Regions from separate parts of the Halobacillus sp. H74 genome, predicted to be linked through region 3. Evidence: riboswitches for the same ligand, from Rfam matches in the RefSeq annotation. Region 3 holds a riboswitch; each other region holds the start of a gene.
The links. Region 3 has a riboswitch for thiamine pyrophosphate ahead of thiW (energy coupling factor transporter S component ThiW). Riboswitches for the same ligand answer to the same signal wherever they lie in the genome.
Positions count from the first base shown of each region.

Region 1: it holds a riboswitch for thiamine pyrophosphate, as region 3 does, so the genes downstream of both, thiT (energy-coupled thiamine transporter ThiT) here and thiW (energy coupling factor transporter S component ThiW) in region 3, are expected to answer to the same signal.
Region 2: it holds a riboswitch for thiamine pyrophosphate, as region 3 does, so the genes downstream of both, ACTWPX_RS07070 (acetylornithine deacetylase) here and thiW (energy coupling factor transporter S component ThiW) in region 3, are expected to answer to the same signal.

Region 1 is NZ_JBQQCI010000008.1:29,803-34,724, forward strand. It holds gene ACTWPX_RS16920 (hypothetical protein) at 243-377, shown strand; gene ACTWPX_RS16925 (phospholipase D family protein) at 444-1,892, opposite strand; gene thiT (energy-coupled thiamine transporter ThiT) at 2,142-2,708, opposite strand; TPP riboswitch at 2,794-2,894, opposite strand; gene ACTWPX_RS16935 (alpha/beta hydrolase) at 2,986-3,735, opposite strand; gene ACTWPX_RS16940 (SDR family oxidoreductase) at 3,689-4,597, opposite strand; gene yfkAB (radical SAM/CxCxxxxC motif protein YfkAB) at 4,844-4,922, shown strand, end outside.
Region 2 is NZ_JBQQCI010000003.1:112,973-117,894, reverse strand. It holds gene ACTWPX_RS07085 (hypothetical protein) at 64-600, opposite strand; gene ACTWPX_RS07080 (aspartyl-phosphate phosphatase Spo0E family protein) at 895-1,038, opposite strand; gene tenA (thiaminase II) at 1,122-1,808, opposite strand; gene ACTWPX_RS07070 (acetylornithine deacetylase) at 1,808-3,097, opposite strand; TPP riboswitch at 3,186-3,290, opposite strand; TPP riboswitch at 3,443-3,554, opposite strand; gene ACTWPX_RS07065 (YndM family protein) at 4,307-4,750, shown strand; gene ACTWPX_RS07060 (hypothetical protein) at 4,894-4,922, opposite strand, start outside.
Region 3 is NZ_JBQQCI010000001.1:345,050-349,971, forward strand. It holds gene thiM (hydroxyethylthiazole kinase) at 1-432, opposite strand, end outside; gene thiD (bifunctional hydroxymethylpyrimidine kinase/phosphomethylpyrimidine kinase) at 423-1,235, opposite strand; gene tenA (thiaminase II) at 1,232-1,918, opposite strand; TPP riboswitch at 1,967-2,072, opposite strand; gene thiW (energy coupling factor transporter S component ThiW) at 2,078-2,566, opposite strand; TPP riboswitch at 2,648-2,757, opposite strand; gene ACTWPX_RS01675 (DUF3221 domain-containing protein) at 2,871-3,404, shown strand; gene ACTWPX_RS01680 (PucR family transcriptional regulator) at 3,429-4,922, opposite strand, start outside.

The sequences.
Region 1 (4,922 bases), on a different contig from region 3:
GAAGAACTGCAACTATCTTAGTTATGCATCAAATAAAAAAACCGAGTTGGACGATTTACCGTTCAACTCGGCTTCTTTATTTCGATGAGGCATTCTTGCTCTTACTCCTCCATGAGCTTTAGTATTCGTTAGACGGTGAATATCGCCACCGGACCTTGTACACGCAGAGTGATTTTCTTTTATATATCAAAGAAAATCACTCTTTTTAGATGAACCTCTGTTGATTCCACGATAAGCGTTCGGTGGTGACGCCTGCGGGAACAGAACGAGCCGAAGATCCACTTGGTCATGTGATCTTCTTGACCAAGTTAGCTGAGGCCCTGCCCGCGGCAAGCATCCACCGAGAAGCGATTCGTGAGAAGCCACAACAAACTTGAACAGCTCCTCTAGAATTAAAAAGGGTTTTTCAATGGTCTCATATAAAATCTGTGAGCTTTCTTTTATTAATACGTTGTAAACCATGTCCATTTCTGCAAATAATACGTCGCATAACGAATTCCCGTCAATTTATCCTGATATTTTTTATAATCAGCAGTATAATGACCGTCTTCGTTTTCCCAAATCCTGTGGAAGTAATCGTCGACTTCCTGGAATACTTCTTCGTCTCCAGGTCCTTTGATCACTACATCTGCTTCCAAGTTCAAGTTGGATAAATTCCTCCTTGTATAATTGGCTGACCCTGCAATGATGACATCTTCCTCTTCTTTGTCGATATACAGCATTTTCGTATGATACTGTTCCATATTCACGTCATACCAACGAAGATTGATGTTATCATTACCTAAATTCTTCAACTCTGCCGCAACAGGTAAATTAGGAATTCCGGTTTTCTCGTGACCGAATGCGGTTGTATTCGGATCCATAACGATATTCACCACAGCTCCCCGGTCCGCGGCTTTATCCATTTCATCGATAATTTTCCGGTCTGCCAGGTAATACATTCCTAACCAGACTTGATCGCCTTCGCCAGCATTCGCTAATTCGTCTAAAATAGCATTATATATTTTGCCCTCAGTCACGAAGCGGGTGGTAAGCGGACCTTCCTGTTCCTCCCAGCTACGACCTTCATAGTCAGGGAAATCTGCCTCACCTGAATAATTCACTACCGCTTCTTCCGCTTCTAATATATCTTTAATGATCGGACCATCCATCTTAAATGCTACATTTTCGTGAAAACCACTGGCATCATGTGGGTTAGCTGTTGAAACGATGGCCGAATTCTCAGTAACTAATAATTTTCTATGGTTCGCTTTGATATTCAACAATTTCATATAGGACCTCAATGTTACCTCAGGAGCTTCTTTGGAAAATGGATTTTTGATCCACCCATCATCCCCTGTCCCCATCCAGGAAAAAAACACGCGCCAAACGCTGGAATAAACAGGGTTGGAATCACGCAGCTGATCCAGGTTCGTTAATACAACATCCACGCCACCATCTTCCAGACGGCGGATCGTTTCTGATTCATAAGATCCATAAACCGTATTGATCTTATCTGTAATAAATACCACTTTTAAATCTGGCACTTCTTCTTTCCTCTTGAGGATCGCGTCTACGAGATTCTTTGAGATCTTAGGAAAGTCATGTTTTCCACTGGTATATCCATTGAACAAAAACATGTCCGCAACGATAAAATCCTCAGCTTCAGAGATCGTCCGGTTGATTTCTTCAAAAATTTCCAACTCATGAACGGTTTCCCCTTCGTCATTCTCATAGGTCAAATCCCGGAAAAACTCCACACTGTCCATGGAGTGTTCTTCCCCCTCATAGGAAACCCCTTCCGGGAGTGATTTCCACGATGTATGATACGCAATCGTCAAACTGATAATAATTAGAAAGATAAGTACAATCCAAAACCACTTGCTTTTATAAAATCTTTTCAAACGCTGCACAACAATCCCCTCCACTTTTTAGAGCGCTTAGTTATTTTCACCATCCCCCTTCATTTCAAACCTCTCAAACAAAATTTGTCGAATTTCAGTGTTGGCTTCCTCTCATTTATGACCTGAAATTTCTAACATAAAAAGAAGTGAAGTATGTTGCCGGAGCGGCGTATGCATTTATTTCTTCATAAAGAAAACCCGAACGATTTTTCGTTCGGGTTTCCTAGTGGAAAAATTCTTTTATCCTGCCTCAACGGCTTAATGCATCAATAATTTAGGTCGCTGCACAAATAACAGACTGACCACAATACTACTTAAAATAAAAGCAGGCAACATATATCCCCCGTTATAGACGAGTGAGTAGAGCCACACCGGTTGTCCTTCCGGAGCAAATTCCCCGTAAAAAACAATCCCGGCAGTAAAGTGACCGATAAAGCGTAGCAAACTCCCTACGAAGCAGCCAAATACGATCCAGCCAACCAATGCTTTCGACTCTTTGGCTTTAATCGCTTTCCACAATGGTTTGGCAACAAATCCCGCTACCCCGATGACAGCAAAGGCGATGATATAATCTAAAATCGTCTGTACCGGCGTAATGATATAGGCTCCTGTTAAGATTTGATAGATTCCTAATAAGACGCCTGTGGCCATGCCACCTTTGATTCCCCACCTGAATGCCATGATGAACACAGGCACCATTGCAAGGGATATGGATCCCCCTTGCGCCCATAACTTGAAAGATAGAAAAGGTAAAATATCCAACAACAACGCTAATGCTGAAAAAATAGCGATTTCTACTAAAAATAAAACACGACGATTCCTCATCTGACCTACCTCCTGTAGAAAGACACAAAAAAAGCAATGCCAAATAGGGAAGCTTCCTGATGGAGGAGTCCCAAATGCATTGCACCATCAAAAAAGCCGCCATCCCTGCGTCAGTATTAACTGACAGGTTCGAAGGGTAAGAACGAAGAGTTCACTCTCAGCCAGAAGGCTCCCCTTGAAGGCTTTATACCGTTACTTTTCTTGATTTGTCTACTATTATAATAGACTTTCGGATTAATTACAAAGATTATCTTATTGCCCCGGAAATACTCTTATCTCAGCCTTTAGTATTCGTGTACATCTGGAAAAATTCAAGGCTTCTTTCTATGATTAAATCCTGGTCGTAATCCAGTGTCGCAACATGGTAACTGTTTTCTAAGTGAATGATTTCTTTATGCTCCGAAAAGACGGAATCAAAAACCACTTCTGAATTATTCGGTGGTACGACATGGTCTTCATCTGAAACGAAAATCATGATGGGACAATGAATAGCATCCAGTCGCTCTTTTACTTGGTCCATCAGATGAACAAGCTCTTGAATCGATTTAACCGGGGTGCGATCATAGGCAAGTTCATGACTCCCCTGGTCTTTAATATCCGATCCGATGGCATCCAAAAACCGCTCTTCCGATGAAATACTGCTTTCAAAGGCCGGGATTTGGATGGCGGCGTTAATGGGAATGACCCCTTTGACTGCTTCATACTGACTTGCTATATACAAGGCAAGCGCACCACCCATCGATAATCCGGCAACGAAAACAGTGGAACACCTCTCAGTCAGCCACTGGTATGCTTCATCCACAGAGCGGATCCACTCCTTATAAGAAGTAGATTCCATATCCTCAGGGGTCGTCCCATGACCTTTCAAACGAGGACAATGGACGGTGTAGCCTTCTCTCGCATAAGCTTCCGCTAAAGACCTCATACTCTGAGTCGTGCCTGTAAACCCGTGGCAGAGCAGAATGCCCACCTCATTCCCTTCAAACCGTATGTCTTCCGCTCCATTCATTACGATGCTTTGTTCCATATCTCTTCTCTCCTTCCGCTTTTTCGGTTCCAAGTATTTTTTTCAACACTGTTCTCTCCAACCACCGCCACGGAAGGATTCGTTTCATAAACACATTCATCCTTACCCCGGCTCCAATCGGATAACGGAGTTTAGACAGCTGCTCCTTTTGCATAAGGTCTGCCATAAAATCAGCTACCTTACCCGGCTTTTCATGGGACTCTTCATTCAAAGCACTCCATAGACCTTTCGTGTAGTCTGAATATGGCGAATCAGGATCATGGACAGTCTCAGGCAATTCCATGCCAGAGGACCAGATGTTCGTCTGATAAGAACCTGGTTCAATCAATGCTACATCAATACCAAAAGGCCGGACTTCAAAGCGTAGACTTTCTGATAGTCCTTCGAGTGCATGTTTAGATGATACATAGGCGGATAGGCCGGGGAAGCCGATCAGTCCACTGACACTGCTTACGTTAAAGATTTTCCCCCGTCCTTGTCTCCTCATCAAAGGGAGCACAGCTTTGGTGACACCGATCACCCCGAATACATTCGTTTCAAATTGGCGTCGGTAAGCTTCCAGCGGTACTTGTTCGAGGAAACCACCAATCGCAAAGCCCGCATTGTTCACGAGTACGTCCAGCCTATCCAGGCTCTCCAGTTGTTGTTCGAATCGCTTTATAGAATCTATATCCGTTACATCTAATGCCCAGACTTCAATCAGACTTCTGATTTCCGGGGCCAGGGTCTCATCTTCAAATACAGAGGCTTTCTCCATATTCCTCATCGTCGCGATGACCTTAAATCCTTTTTCTGCACATTTAATAGCGGTATGGTAACCGAACCCACTGGAAGATCCGGTGATCAAAACGGTTTGGCTCATTCAACTACTCTCCTTTATTCCTTGCTTTACCCCCTATTGTTCGCTATCACACACCAAATCTCCTTTTTATTGAAATTGGCCATCACCAACATCCCCCCTCTCTCCACACCAGTTATCGCTTACTTATTCATAAGAATATTAACTTAGGTTTTAAGCAAGGAATGGTATAGTATTCGGTTGAATAATGTTAAAATGAGAAAGGTTTGTCTACAACCGAATTTTAAAAGAAAGGAAGTTTCATAGCCTATGAGTACTGACATGAAGCTTCAAGAGCTTACTCCTTCCTATGATCCATGGGAAGCGTACATGGATGTCCAGGAACATG
Region 2 (4,922 bases), on a different contig from region 3:
CTATTAAAGCAACAAAAAGACAGAAGACTCATTCTCTATGTTCTTCCATTTCCCAAGCGTTTATTAACAGCCATTAAAACCGATGAATAATCCTCCCCGGACAGTAACAATCTGCCTCCCGCAAGCATCAGTAGTCACTTGTGGAGCAAACGCAAAGGCGCCTATGGTTTCAAAACATTTCTCTTGGCAACTTTCTGTGGGGCAAATCGTCCGGATAATCTGATTGACGGATACGGCTGTATCGCTGCTAAGGGTACATGGCCGATCTCCAAGTTGAAGTCCTCCTTCAATTGGCGTCAAGTCCCCCACATTGATGTGAAACCTGGCAGTTCCGACCAGACGGACGGCATCTAGGACAACAGGACATGATATTGTACCACCGCACGGGTCTTCAGCGGTCCCTTCCACTTCCTCCTCTTCCAGCATACAAACCACTTCACTCAAATCAGTGCAAGCCGTAAAGTTATCAAAAGAAGTAAAACTAAATGTAAATCCATCCGGGACGACCGCTGTTGTACAATAATCAATGGTAAAGAGGCAAGCTTCTTCTTGCTGAATATCGAGCTCGTCGACCCTGTTACCTTCTGAATCAAAATACATAACATTACTTAAGATAGTAATCCCTCCCCTCCCCATATACATATGTATTTATTGGTTTTATGCTTGGGAGAGAGACCTATGTATTAATAAAATTGAAAGAATAGTCCACTATCGAATCAACTTTAGGAAGGGTCACGATTGAACCCCTAGACTAAAGTACTCCATAATATGCCGACTAAAAAAGTCTCTCAACAATTAGAAAATTTGTTGAGAGACTTTTTCTTAGAACATTATTTTAGTTTTCGAATGACACAAAGTATGTCATTCATTGATTCAAAGAGGCTGTATTCCCCGTCACATCAGGGTTTGAGGAGATCTTACATCATGCTGGTGGTCTACCGAATTATTTTCCCTTTCGAATTCATTTAATAGTTCATCAAGTATTTGACTGTTTTCAAAGGTTTCCTTATGTGTTAACCCCAGCTTATTCCCAAGGATCAGTAGACGTTTCCATATTTCCCCGTCTCCCTTGCTAGTGAATGTAAGTTAATTTTTAGATAGACTCACTTCTGCCAATCGTTTCAGCTATTCAGTAGATTTGAATTCTCCAGCCACATTTTCTTGTGGTAAGCCATGTCCCAGAATAAATATTCTAGTTTACTCGTATGAAGGAAGATTTCTTCTAAATGAGCTTTTTCTCGTTCTGGTTTATCATCCGCAAGTTCGTTCATCAAGTTTTTCATAGATTCCGCAAGCTCCGTAAATTCGTCCGAAGCATACATCTTTATCCAATCACCATAGAATTCATGGTCACTGGCCCCCTCATTTTCGTTCAGCGTCTGTCCGATAACATTGTAGCTCCACGTACAGGCAAGCACGCATGCCGCTACCTCAGCCTCCGACCCTTGATGGGCCTTGTTCAGCATATAGCTCGTATAAGCTAAAAGTGTAGAGGAAGGTGTGGTGTTTTCTAATGCTTGCTTGCTGATTCCAAGTTTCCCTGCATAGTTTCGATGCAGGTCCATTTCTTCGTTCAGAGTAGAATGCAGTAAATCAGCAAACATGGCCATGCTATCTAAACGTGTTGCCTTCACGCTTCCTAACGCAAACACCCGGCAATAGTCTATTAAATATAAGTAATCCTGCTCCATGAAAAACTTGAATTTTTCAAGCTCTAAACTTCCATCGCCAATCCCCATTACAAATGGGTGTTCGAGATAGGCATCCCATATCGGTTTAGCATGATTATAAAGACGATCGGTAAACATCATATCTCATCCTTTCGCTCAGAATATTGAAACCAGTCATATAAAAAAGTGACCATTGTTTTGGTGAACCGTAAAAGCTGGTTTCGATTCAGCGACTCATTAACAGCATGTGCTTGATCTAGTGTTCCGGGGCCATACAGGACAGTAGGGATGCCGGCCTCCGCTAACCATCCCCCATCTGTAACAGTAGGAGACATAGAATAATCCACTGGAGTTTTGTAAATACGTTGATGTGCGTTTGCCAACAACTCAACCCCGGCATGCCTGGTGTCCACTGAAAATGCAGGGAATATTTCTCCTTGTTCTTCTATCATGGACGTACCACCCCATGAAAATTGAGGTGGATGATCTCTTAACCAGGGATCTGCCTTTGCTGCATGATTAATGTGCGTTTCTATCTCTCTGATCACTTCTTCATAGTGTTCGTCCGGATAGTAATGGACGGTGATCCATAACGAGCAGCGATTGGCAATGAAAGCCGCATGACGGCCGCCTTCAATTACAGCCGGGTTGATTGTATTGGAACCGGAAGGAAAACCAGGGCTCGATTTCGTGACTGCCCAGTGCTGCTCCAACTCTTGCAACGCTGTAATTATTTTTATCATTTTCTCTATCGCGCTAGCACCATGGAGTCCACCCCCAGCATGGACCATCGACCGCCTTTGGGCATCATGAAGTGTTTCTCTGCTTTCGATTGTTATCCAGCCAGTGATCACACCACCCTGCCCCTGAATATGACAGTCACTTGTATCGACTACTAACGCTAAATCAGCATGATACCCTCTATCACAACAAGACTTAGTCCCTGCTTCTCCAACCTCCTCCCCAACAACGGATTGGACAGAGAGATTTCCTTTAGGTTCTACACCAGCTTCATGCAACACCTGCAATGCAAAAAGAACCCCAGCCATGCCTCCTTTCATATCTGCTACCCCGCGCCCGATTACTTTGTTTTTCGTTACCGTACATACGAATGGATCATACTCCCATCGCTCATTTTCCTCGATTGCTGCTACATCGAGATGGCCGTTAATGATCAGACTCTTCGCCTGGTCTTCGTCTTGTCCCCGTTTAGTGCCTACTACCACAGGATCCCCTGGATACAGATCCCATGACTCGATGGAAAAGCCCAGACCTTTCATTTTATCGGCCATGTACTCTTGAGCTTTCTCCGCATTTCTGGCAGGCGGACTCAAAGTTGGATAGGATACCAAATCGGACAATAGGGTCAAAATTTCTTCTTCTCTTTCTTCCACTTCATTCCATAACCGAACTAACTTGTTATCCATAATACTTGCTCCTTTCCAAAATAAAATAGCTCGCCCCTTCACGAGAAGGAGCGAGCTATTACTTTTGAATATAGATATAGAAAGAAAGATTCCACTCGCTTCACTTCCCTCCGCTAGTATGATCTAGATCAGGTTATAAGGGTCAAAGCTCCAAGCTTCTCTCAGCCAATTCATGGCTCCCCCAGTGAAGTATACTTATTAAATTGTTATCCGGGAATTGAACGTAGGGAACGGGTAATAGATACGCAGTCTCATAGCAGCACTCTCTAGACATAAAAAATGCCACTTCCCAGAAAAGAAAAGTGGCTTGTTCAATTATACTAACAAGATGAAATATAATTGTTATATTTCATGTATGCACTTTCCTCCACTGGTGTTTTTAGCCAGGTCAGGTTCAAAGAGTTCCAAAGTTATACTTTGATCTCAGCCTTTAAAAAAGGCTCCCCTAGTGAATTCACCTATTAAATTTTTCATTGATTTCATTTATACCATACATTATTTTTATTTATTCGTCTATACTGTTGTCTGACTTTTTTCAATTTGTGGATTGGCACCACGAAACTAGACAATTTCTGAATGATATTTACAAAAAGTAAAAATCCCTATTTTATTTACATACATAAAAAAGCCTCTCAAAAGTTCTTTGAACTACGAGAGGCTTTCATTTATATGGTTTTCCGATTTTTGAATGACAAGAAGTATGTCAATCAGGGATTATATCAGGCTACAAACCCTTTCATACCAGGGTTTTGGGCGTTATTACATCATGCCGCCCATTCACTGTATTAAATAAATAATAGAAGATAAGACGTAAGAACCCTTAGATAATCGGTGTTCCAACTTTACGTTGTTAGTGCGAGATCAAATAGGATATGTGTATATATAAATAAAATCCAGTCATTATCCAGTCGGAAGTACAAGCTCAAACTGGCCACGGAACGACCTACAGCTTAGAAGGCTGTTGGAGTAGTTCGGATAGCAATCGCTCATGCAGGTCTAAATACCATTAAATCAACGTTTTTTAAGATTAAAAACGACGTTCACCAATGAAATTGGGGCAATAATAATAAAATTCTGCCCCATTTCTGCCCCAAATCATAAATAACTTACCCGAGTTTCTTCATTATAAGGGCATATCTTTTTAGAGATACATTTACAAGGATAGCCTTCCCTCCCTTGGAGATAATAAAAAATGAGGAGGTGATTTCAATGACACATTTAAAACTACTCGCCATGAAATTTTTGTTAAGCTTAGTAATTCTCTATATCATTTTAGGACTCGGGTTTGATGTATCATTCGGAAATGTATTTTTAATTACCCTTGTACTTAATGTACTTTCGTATGCATTGGGGGACTTAATGATACTTTCACGATCCAATAATACAGTTGCTACAAGTGCAGACTTCGTATTAGCCTTTGTTGTCCTGTATTTTATGACCGATGCTTTAACTGTAGGAAATGACGTATTCGAAGCTTCAATATATTCAGCAATTTCCTTAACAATCTTTGAGTATTTCTTCCACAAATCTGTAGCAAGAAGCCTTGATAGAGAGAAAAAGGAAAAACGAGAAAATATTAAACCAAGTAGTGAATTAAGCATGGAAGCATCTGAAGAAATTACTCCAGATGAGAACCATACCAACGATAAATAAATTACTTTTTAATCAAGGAATCCCTTAAAGGGATTCCTTGATTATTTTCTGAACAGGTTTAATACATATTGTAATTTGTTAGGAGTAGTCAATCATGTGATTAAGAAGTTTGGTCTTTTCCCCCTTATTTGCGGTTCTATTTATCAAATGACTACACTTTTCCTTTCATTAC
Region 3 (4,922 bases):
TTCATCTGCTTCCCCGACAGAATCGACTCCTTTTGTTTCTACATCGATTCCTACGAGGTGAGCAAGTTCTCCGCTATTTCCTTTAATGACTGTCGGACGCACGTGCTTTAAAATGCGTTTACACACCTCTGACCTGTAAGGGGTCGCACCTGCACCTACTGGATCAAATACGACGGGTATCCCCTGGTCATTGGCTATTTTCCCAGCTGAGATCATCGCCTGGACCTGATCTTCTGTCAATGTACCGATATTGAGTAATAATCCACTGGATTGCCGAGCAACATCTGGAGCATCTTCCATTGCATGTGACATGATCGGTGTTCCTCCGAACGCTAACAAACCATTAGCTGTGAAATTCATAACGACCGTGTTCGTCATATTGTGAATCAGTGGTCGCGCTTCTCTTACCTGATCGATCACGTTTACAACCATTTGTTGAATACCTCCTCGCGTACAGCAAAATGATTGGTCGGCCCATTTCCCTTCCCTAAATCGAAGGAATAGCGGATTGCTTCTGTTACATAATATTTAGCTTCTTCCACTGCTCTCCCTAGTGAATGACCCCGACTTAAATTAGCCGTAATTGCAGCCGAGTACGTACAACCCGTCCCATGTGTATTTGCAGAATCGATCCGTTCTGTCTCAAATGACTGGATGCGGCTCCCATCGAATAAATAATCAATCGCCTTTCCGTTCAAATGACCACCTTTCACAAGTGCTGCCCCGGCGCCTAAATCCGTCACGATATGTTTTGCAGCCATTTTCATATCTTCTTCCGTTTCAATCGTTTCTCCAGTTAAATGTTCTGCTTCCGGGATATTCGGGGTCACTAATGTTGTCAGAGGAAGGAGCTGTTTTTTCAGATACTCACGTGATTCCGACTCAATTAAAGGATCCCCGCTTTGGGCGACCATGACAGGATCCATCACATAGAATGCATCCACCTTCTCTAGCCACTCTTTGAAGGCTTCCATCATATTTTTTTGGGCAATCATTCCTGTTTTCAGAGCATGAATCGGCATATCTTCGGAAACGGATTGCAATTGCTGCCGAAGCATTTCTACAGGAATATGGTGCACATCCCTCACCCCCGTGGTATTTTGGGCAACAATGGAGGTGATCGCACTCATCCCATACACCTTCAGCTCCTGAAAAGTTTTCAAATCAGCTTGGACACCTGCACCTCCGCTCGGGTCTGTTCCAGCAATGGTTAAAGCACAAGGGATCTGTTTCATCGTGACACCGCCTCCTCTAGTGGCCATTGTTCACATGTGTAAGACATCTCCCAAAAAGCCAATTCCAATTGACAGCTTTTCCGGAAGGCTGTTTTCATCTGCTGTTTCTCCATTTCAGAAGCTTGCTCAGCATACTTATCCAGTCGTGCACATAACTGACCTGTCAATCCTGCTACTTCCTCTTCTGCATAGAAGTTAATCCATGTATAAAAGGGGTGAGAATCATTTGGCTGATACTGCCTGATCAATTCGTTCCCAATTTCCAGGTACGTCCAGGGACAAGGAAGCAAAGCAGCTAATATTTCTCCAAGGCTCCCTGTGTGGGCATGATAGAGCATGTGCTTGATGTAATGATCTGCGGTAGGTGGAAGTTCATACCCCTGCAATGCCTCATAATCGACGCCGATCACATTACAGAAATTGTGATGGGGGTGAACTTCGCTATGAAGAATGAAACCGATTTGCTCGTTGAAAAGTTCTATATCTTCTCTCTGTGCAGACTTGGCTACCGCAAGGCCATATACATGCATGAAAGCATTCAAATATTCATAGTCTGCTTTGATATAATGAGCTATAGACTCATGAGGAACATCGCCTTTCCCTATTCCCTGCACGAAAGAATGAGCAAAAATTTGTTCCAGGACATCTTGATTTTCATTTTTTAATTGTTGAGTAAATGACATAGTGAGCCTCCTTGATATATTCGGAAGCTACCAGGAGGGAGGTTTTGAGGATCCTGAGGACTACTTCCCTCCGCTGGCATGACCCAGATCAGGTGTTGAGGGACAAAGGAATCTATCCTTTTCTCAGCGAGTACTCGCGCCCCTAGTAGTTTCCGTGTATTATGGTTGTAAGAGATATTTTTCAACTTCTATCCGAGACAATACAAACCAACCGATCATTGCCCCAGAGATACTGCTGACAAGAAACGACGGTAAAAAAGCAAAGGCACCCGCCGAGCTGCCCATCACCAATTGAGCAATTGGTACAGCTACAAAAGCACCGATCACACCGGTTCCTATCACTTCTCCGACAATAGCGGAAGCTTTTTTCCTGTACATTTTGTAAAATAGACCCGCAAAAAGGGCCCCTACCATACCGCCCGGAAAAGCCAGTATCGTACCTAAACCTAACAAAAACCTTAAAATACCAATGCAAAAAGCGATGCCGACAGCAGGGAGAGGTCCCAGTGTCACCGCAGCCATCACGTTAACAGCGTGCTGGACAGGATATGCTTTAGCCACACCGGCAGGAAACCATAGGAATTGAGCACCAAGCGTGCCTATGGCTATGAACACGGCCATTGTAGTAAGTAGGCGTGTATGCTGCATGTATACCTCCTTTCTTATGAGGAGAAACAAAAAAGCCAGATCCCTAGAAGGACCTGACTTGGAATGAAGACAGTCGATATATAAATCGTCTGACTACTTCCCTCCGCTGGTATTAACCAGATCAGGTTCGTAAGAGTCAGAAAGCTTTTTCGCTTTCCTCTCAGCCAATTCAGGCTCCCCTAGTAGTTTAATAGAATTATTCGCTTGGTTGGTATTCATCATAACAAATTCGGATTTATCTGTCATGTGAAACTTTTTTATGAAAGAAACGTCCATGTAATAACAAAGTAAAGGAGCGATCTTCATGAAAAATTGGTGGATGATTGGTTTGCTGGTCAGTTTCTCCTTTCTCGTTGCCAGCTGTGGAACTCAAGAATCCAGTTCTCAAGAATATGACCCAGCAGATGAAAAAGAAGCACCTGCCCCGGACATGAGTGGATTTGTCATGGAACAAGAGGAGGACAGAATTTTAGTTGTCACCTCAATGAATGAAGAGACCACTCAGGAAGGACGGGCGATGTGGGTCTCTGGAGTTTCCAGTGACCCATGGGTAGGAAAACAAGTGGAAGTTTGGATAGACGGAGAAATTTTAGAGTCTTTTCCTGAACAGGCGAAAGCCGAGAAAGTTCAAGAGCTCGAAATGAGTGAGGTGGAAGGAGCCGATCTCAAAGCATCAGAAGCCCTATCAACAGCCTTGTCTGAAATCCGATCCACCGAGGATATCCTTGTAGTTGAAATGCTGGCATTCGATGTAGATTCTGATAAATGGACGGTCAAACTCCATAGACGCGGGGAAAATGATGATAAACTGAAGGAAATCGTCGAGGACAAAAAATAGAGCGCCTCCTTTTTTAGAAGCGCTCTATGTCTCCACCTTTTTCAATAGCCATAACCTTACACTTAATTCCAGCAAAAAGAGGTCATCTGCATCCAACAGGGATAAACCCGTCAAATGCTCAATGTTACGGAGACGATGAAGCAGCGACTGTCTATGCAAATTCAGCGCCCTCGCCGTCTGGCTCACATTGCTGTTGTATTTATTGTAGATCATAAAGGTGTGGATCAATTCGGTTTGCCTTTTTTGATCATAATCAATCAGTTGTTTTAATGTGTCATGCACAATATTCCCGATTTCCTTTTCATGGGAGAGAGCCATGAGAAGTCTATTCATCCTGGTGTCACTGAAAAATGTCCGCTCCCCTTCTTCATGCTGCTGTCTTCCAATCTTCAAAGCCGTCACCGCTTCTTCATAGCTCTGATGAAACGTGCGGTATCCCCCTTTGTGACAACTAATCCCCCAATTGATGGTAATTCCTGCTAACAACTCGTGAAGCCTTCGTTCAATAAGGTCGAGAAACTGATTGGTGGTTTCTTCAAAATTTGGCTGGTCCGCTTCTAAATAAACAATGACCTCGCCTTCCTCAAATGTTGTCATCGTCAGCCTTTCTAAAACATCACCCGCGTGGGTCACTTCTTTTTGGATATAGTAATTCCGGCTATGCATCGAAGAGGATTGAACCGAGTGAGTGGGAGAGCCGATATGGTCGTCTACAGGCTGCACGAAACGGATGTGACCGACCAGGCATATATAAGGTTTTTCTAAATCATATCCTAACAATTGAGCCTTTGATAAGAGTGCTTTATCCATCTGGACATCTTTCTTGGCCAGTTCAAGAAGAAAATTATCTTTCAGGCGGATTTCAGTCATTTCAATCGCATTTTCTTTCACGAAGTAAAGAGCACATGCGGTCAAAGCGTGTTCAAGAATATTCAGAACGACCCACGATAATTTTTGGCCCTCCTCAGGTTTGAATAAAAGGTAGCCTTGTTTCTTATAATTCGATAAAATCGTCAACTGGTGACAATCGTGTTCACCGATCCGATAGGTCTCAATATAATGGACAAGGGGGTGGTCACTGGCGACGTCCGTTGTCACCAATACACTTTGCTCTTCTTCGCGGCCGTTCAATACATCGATGAAATAGCGATCAAAGTGCTGGTTCGCCCTTATTTGCTTATTATGATCACTTATCGCTGTAGGAATATTCGTGTTCGTGTACAAAATGGTGGTGATCTCCTGAAGTCCCTTGCCATTCAAAACGCAGTTAATCAATTCCTGCCGTATTTCTTCCGCCTTTTGTTGTTCTGTCTGTCTCTCCCTGCTGATGAGGTGGAGGACTTCCTGCACTATATCTCCGAACCTGACTTCCCAGGGGATCTCGATCAGGGCAAGGGAATGCTCTTCAGCCAGTTGGATAATCCTGTCTGGAATCTTATAAATATATCGCCCTGTAGCAAAAGCCAATGCCGAAGCATCAGCCTTTATAACATCCATGACATACTCTTCTAATGCCAG